One region of the Kitasatospora sp. NPDC059673 genome, then DNA from elsewhere that is predicted to be linked to it. Evidence: predicted binding sites of a transcription regulator. Region 1 holds the regulator's gene; the other holds the start of a gene.

Region 1 (3,169 bases):
GAGCGAACTGATCGTCCATCGTGACCTGCGGTTGCGTCCAGGGTTGTCCGGTGGCATGTGGATGCCTGGCAGCGAGATGACGCACCGGGGCAGCCTGGCCTCTTGGCGGAGTTGAGCGAACTGCGGCACTATTGGTGCCGATTGAGCCTCGAATTCGGTTCAACGACAAGAACGGGGACAGGGGAGGTTGTATGTCTCGCATGAGGCGTTTTGTCCGGAAGGCACTGATTCCGCTGGCAGTCGGCGCGGCGGTTCTGGCCGGTGTCGCGCTCAGCGGTTCCAACACGGGAACGGCGGCGGAAAACGGCGCCGTCGCGAAGGCGTCCACGGCGGCTTCCGCTCTGGACATCGGCTGGGCCTGAGTCATTCGGTGTGCTTGTGGCGTCCCGGACAGGGGACCGAGTCCGGCGGCCGATAAGGCCGTACGGATGCCGGGATGACCACAAGACCGGGGGCGCGTCCGATCACTCGCCCGGGAGCTGGGAGGCGGCCGACGCCTGGGCGAGTACGTAACCGAGCTGGAAGAGGGAGTCGACGTTGTAGTCCTCCCGCATTTCCGCGATATGGCGTGCCAGAGTTCGTTCGCTGATGCCGAGCCGTCGCGCTATGACGCGGTGGTTCGTGCCCGCCAGTAGCAGTTCGATAATGGTCTGGCGCAGCCGTGAAACCACCTGTTGGGGTACGGAGCGATCGCCGTCGAAGGTGAGCGCCCGGTTCCAACTCGGTTCGAAAACGGCGTCCGTGAGATAGGCGGCGATGGCCGGTTCGTGGATGAACGCCGCCAGGCCCATGTCGTCGCCCACCGGGATGACGGCGAGGCGGCGGTCGAGCACGATCAGCCGGCCGTACGGTTCGTCGAGCGTGCGGTACTGCCCGCCGGCCTTGGTCAGCTTGGCGACGTAATCGCGGGTGGGCTGATGGTAGCGGGTGCTCGCGTGGTAGATGGTGCGCATCGTGGTGCCGCGGCTCAGGCTGCTGAGATCGCGCTCGAAGGTGGCATCCAGCAATTCCGGCGGGCGGGGGCCACCGGGCTGGAGGGCGAGCGCCTCCTTCATTCCGGAATCGACGTACTGCTGGATCTTCTGATTGATGAGCACCTTCCCGCGGACGTACTCGATCGAGCCGCCGAGGTCGGCGGGCGAGTGGTACGCCTGGAAAAGGTCGTGGAATTCGGTCGGCAGGGAAATCGTCCGGGACAGCAGGTCCAAAGCCTGTCGTTGCCAGGTATTTGCCAAACCGGCGGCGAGCTGGGTCGGGTCGACTGCGATCAGATGGCCGGCCTCGGTGGTGTCCGGAACCAGCAGTCCGAGTCCGACGAGTTCGGCCAATGCCGCCGCTTCCACCGGGTCGGCGGCTGATTGCGGGTGCTGCCCGCCGGCCCGGACCACCCTCAGGTACAGGTCACGGGCTTCCGCGGTCAGGACCGTGGTCGTCCCCGCCGCCACGGAGCCGAATGGAGCCTTTCCACTCATTTGCGGCTCCTCGCCGTCGCTTCGATCACACCGGGGATCCTCCTTGTCAGGATTCCAGGCGGCAAGTCTTTTGTCGAAGAGCTGGAGGGACGGCCCGGTCCGACCCTCCGGATTCGATCCAGGGGAACTCTCTCACGGAACCGCGAACCGCCGGCACCCCGCGTCGGATCGGGGTGCCGGCGGTCGGTGACCGGAGGGCCGGATTCAGCGCTTGGGACGCCAGACCACCAGCGCGCTGGACTGCTGGACCTGCTGGTAGGGCACCAGGTCGCGGCGGTAGGAGGCGTGCACGGCGGCCTCGCGCTGCTGGAGCGTGGCGGCGGCGCCCTCCAGGGCGTCGACCAGCTCGGAGACCCGGGACTGCAGCGCGGCGACCTGGTTCTCCAGTTCGATGATCCGCTTGATTCCGGCCAGGTTGATGCCCTCGTCCTGGGAGAGCCGCTGGACCTCGCGCAGCTGCTGGATGTCGCGGGCGGAGTAGCGCCGCCCGCGCCCGGCGGTGCGGTCGGGGCAGACCAGGCCGAGCCGGTCGTACTGGCGCAGGGTCTGCGGGTGCAGACCGGAGAGCTCGGCGGCGACCGAGATCACGTAGACCGGGGTGTCCTCGGTGAGGATGTACGTCGGCGGGCCGGCGGGGCGGCGGCCCGCGCCGGGCAGGCCCTCGCCGATGCCGGCGCCGATCCGGCCCTCGGCGCCGCGCGGGCTGTCGGGGTGGGGACTCATCGGGGTCTCACGCTCCCTCCGCCGCCTTGAACAGGGCGGCTCGCGGGTCGTCCGAGGCGGTGGCCTCGCGGTACTGCTCCAGTGCGCTCAGGGCGTCGCCGCTGACGATCTTGGGTACGGCGACCTCGACAGTGACCAGCAGATCTCCACGGGTGCCGTCCTTGCGGGTGGCGCCCTTGCCGCGGGCCCGCATGGTCAGGCCGTTGGCGCTGCCCGGGGGCAGCTTGAGCTTCACGGCCGGTCCGTTCAGGGTCGGCACCTCGATGGTGCCGCCGAGTGCGGCCTCGGGGAAGCTGACCGGCACCGTCACGGTGAGGTTGTCACCCTTGCGCCCGAACACCGGGTGCGAGTCGACGTGCACGGTGACGTACAGGTCGCCGGGCTGGCCGCCGCGCTCGCCCTGGGCGCCCTTGCCCTTGAGCCGGATGCGCTGGTTGTCCTGCACGCCGGCCGGGATCCGGACCTGCATGGTGCGGGCCGAGGAGGCCCGGCCGCTGCCGTGGCAGACGGTGCACGGGTCGTCGACGATCATGCCGCGGCCCTTGCAGTCCCGGCAGGGCTCGGAGAGCGCGAACGCGCCCTGGCCCCGGCTGACGGTGCCCGCGCCGACGCAGGTCGGGCAGACCCGGGGGGTGGTACCGGTCTTGGCGCCGGTGCCGGCGCAGGCCCGGCAGGCGGCCTGGGAGGTCATCCGCAGCGGCACCGTCGCGCCGTCCACGGCCTCCTCGAAGTTCAGGGTGACCTCGGTCTCGACGTCCGCGCCGCGGCGCGGCTGCGCGGTCTGCCGGCCGCCGCGGTTGAACAGGCCGCCGAACACGTCGCCGAGCCCGCCGCTGCCGCCGGCCCCGCCGTTGAACAGGTCGCCGAAGTCGAAGCCGCCCGCGCCGCCCGCGCCGCCGCCCGGCCGGAAGCCGCCGCCGGCGAACAGCGAGCGTGCCTCGTCGTACTCCTTGCGGCGCTTCTCGTCGGAGAGC
Region 2 (3,169 bases), on a different contig from region 1:
GGAAAAGTCATGTGTCCCCAGAACTCGTCCCCCGTGCACGACCGGACCGCCGCGCGGGCCCCCCGGAGGCCCGGACCGGCGGCGCCCGGTCAGGACAGCGGAGCCTCCAGCGCGTAGCCCACGCCGTGCACCGTGCGGATCCAGCTGGCGCCGATCTTCCGGCGCAGCGCCTTCACGTGGCTGTCCACCGTGCGGGTGCCGGACGCGTCGGTCCAGTCCCACACCTCGGCCAGCAGCTGCTCGCGGGTCAGCACGGCGCGCGGCTGCGCGGCCAGGCAGGCCAGCAGGTCGAACTCGGTCGGCGTCAGGTGCACGTCGCCCGAACCCAGCCGGACCCGGCGCTGCACGTGGTCGATCTCCAGTTCGCCGAAACGCAGGCTGCCGAGAGCCGGAGTGCGGGCCGCCTGCTGGGCGCGCTCCACCCGGCGCAGCAGCACGTTCACCCGGGCCGCGAGCTCGCGCATCGAGAACGGCTTGGTCATGTAGTCGTCCGCGCCGACGCCCAGACCGACCAGCAGGTCCGTCTCGTCGTCCCGTGCGGTCAGCATCAGCACCGGCACCGGGCGCTGGGCCTGGATCCGGCGGCACACCTCCAGGCCGTCGAAGCCCGGCAGCATGATGTCGAGCACCACCAGGTCGGGCTGCCAGGTGTGGAACCCGTCCACCGCGCCCGGCCCGTCGTGGGCCACCGCCACCTTGAAGCCCTCGGCTCCCAGCCGCGCCGCGATCGACTCCGCGATGGTCGGCTCGTCCTCCACGACGAGCACCCGTCGCTGGGTACCCACCGGCCCACTGCTGATCGTCTCTTGCTGGATCTCTGTCACGGTCACGCCACCGCCCCCAGGGCTGCGGGCCGGCCGCCTGTGGGGACAGCGGGCTCCGCGTCGTAGTCGTCTTGTTCCGTCGTGGGCTGTTGCCCCGCCCGCCGGTGCTGCACCTGGCAGCGTACGGACGCCGCACCCGCCCGGGCGGGGCCGACCGGAGGATTCCGGCCGCGCACCGTCATGCTTGGCAGGTCCCCGTTCGGACGGGCACGGGCCAGTACCTTACCCAAAGCACTTGCGACCTGTAACGGTACGTGTGCGAGCGGCATATGCACGGACAGCGGTCTTCACAGGACTTACCCAGACACCTCTCACCTGCCACCCGTATCGTGGGGCCGACGAGGCGTTCGGGAGGCACGATGACCAGCGCGGCACTGCGACGACGGCTGATCCGCCCCGGCCTGCGGGCCGTCCCCACCCCGCGAACGAACCCGTTCGCGCTCGGTTACCTCGCCCTGCTGCTCGGCACCACGCTCTACGCCCGCTTCGGCGACCCCGAGACGGTGCACCGGCTCCAGTCGGTGTCCTCCACCGACGCGCACAACCTGCTCGTCCACCCCGTGGTCTCCCTCATCGGCAGCGGCCTGTGGGTCGCCGGCTCGGTGTGGGCGCCCTACTTCTGGGCCTTCCTCTTCACCGTCGCACCTCTTGAACGGCGGGCCGGGGGACTCCGTGCCCTCGGCGTCTTCGGAGCCGGGCACATCGGGGCGACGCTGCTCTCGCAGGGGGTGGCTGTCGCCACTGTGGCGGGGGGTGCGGCAGGGCCCGATGTGCTGGACGCGATGGACATCGGGGTCAGTTACGGAGTGCTGGCCTCTCTCGGCGGGCTGGCCGGGCTGCTGCCGCGGCCGGGGCGGGCCCTCGCGCTGGGGGCGGGGCTGGCGTTGATCGGACACCAGTTGCTGTCCGACCCCGATCTGGTGACTTCGGTCGGGCACCCCGCCGCGTTGCTGCTCGGAGTCGGGCTGTGGCCGTGGCTGAGGCGGGGCCGGGGGCCGCGCGGGCCGGAGCGGGCCAGGGCCTGGAAGGCCGCGACTGCTGCTTCGTAGCAGGTCATTGAGGGTGCTGCGATCCTCCGGGGGAGTTTCTCTCGGAGTGAACAGCCAGCGGGGAACAATTGAGGTGTCGCAAACCTTAGTCAGGTCAGCTCAACTTCACTGACTGGGGAGAGATCATGGCATCGACGTCCGTTCCGCTCACTCTGCCCGTGCTGCCCCTCGACGACGAGGTGGTGCTCCCTGGCATGGTGGTTCCGCTGGAGCTTTCGGATCCGGAGGTGAGGGCCGCCGTGGAGGCGGCCAGGGCGGGGAGCAACGGGGGGAAGCCGCAGGTCCTGCTGGTGCCGCGGCTGGACGGGTCGTACGCGGCGGTGGGAGCGCTGGCGACGGTCGAGCAGGTCGGGCGGCTGGCGGACGGGGATCCGGCGGCGCTGGTGCGGGCCGTGCGCCGGGTGCGGATCGGCCGGGGGACGACCGGGCCGGGGGCGGCGCTGTGGGTGGAGACCACGCCGTTCCAGGAGTCGGACGCCGGGCTGCCGGTGGCGGGCCGCGCGGCCGAGCTGGTCAAGGAGTACAAGGCGCTGTCCACCAAGTGGCTGCGCAAGCGCGGAGCGTGGCAGATCGTCGACCGGGTGGCCGCGATCGAGGACATCGGCGAGCTCGCGGACAACATCGGGTACGCGCCGTTCGCCACCGCCGAGCAGAAGCTGAAGGTGCTGCTTGAGGCCGACCGTCCGGCCCGGCTGGAGTACGCGCTGGGGCTGCTGCGCGAGCACCTCGCGGAGGAGGAGGTCAACGACACCATCCGCAAGGACGTCGAGGAGGGCGTCGCCAAGCAGCAGAAGGAGTTCCTGCTGCGCCGCCAGCTGGAGGCCGTCCGCAAGGAGCTGGCGGAGCTGAACGGTGAGGCAGGTTCGGAGGAGGACGACTACCGGGCGCGGGTGGAGGCGGCGGAGCTGCCGGAGAAGGTGCGGGAGGCGGCGCTCAAGGAGGTCGACAAGCTGGAGCGTTCCAGTGACCAGTCGCCCGAGGGCTCGTGGATCCGCACCTGGCTGGACACCGTGCTGGAGCTGCCGTGGAACGAGCGCTCCGAGGATTCGTACGACCTGCCCGGTGCGCGGGCCGTGCTGGACGCCGACCACAACGGGCTGGCGGACGTGAAGGACCGGATCGTCGAGTACCTGGCGGTGCGCAAGCGCCGGGCCGAGCAGGGCCTCGGGCAGATCGGCGGCCGGCGCGGGGGAGCGGTGCTGGCCCTGGTCGGCCCTCCGGGGACGGGAAAGACCTCGCTCGGCGAATCCGTGGCGAAGGCGATGGGCCGGTCGTTCGTCCGGGTGGCCCTCGGCG

What was found. The regulator HspR, encoded in region 1, represses chaperone genes until heat shock. The targets are predictions, from matches to a motif close to TTGAGNNNNNNNNNCTCAA.
Region 2: the regulator HspR is predicted to act here: its motif matches at 1,958-1,976, upstream of lon (endopeptidase La).

Annotation. Positions count from the first base shown of each region.
Region 1 is NZ_JBHWEN010000021.1:11,218-14,386, forward strand. Features, by position in the region: gene ACFV18_RS23400 (hypothetical protein) at 201-362, shown strand; gene ACFV18_RS23405 (helix-turn-helix domain-containing protein) at 465-1,472, opposite strand; gene ACFV18_RS23410 (heat shock protein transcriptional repressor HspR) at 1,677-2,195, opposite strand; gene dnaJ (molecular chaperone DnaJ) at 2,203-3,169, opposite strand, start outside.
Region 2 is NZ_JBHWEN010000008.1:198,377-201,545, reverse strand. Features, by position in the region: gene ACFV18_RS12735 (ATP-binding protein) at 1-11, opposite strand, end outside; gene ACFV18_RS12730 (response regulator transcription factor) at 90-824, opposite strand; gene ACFV18_RS12725 (rhomboid-like protein) at 1,184-1,873, shown strand; gene lon (endopeptidase La) at 1,999-3,169, shown strand, end outside.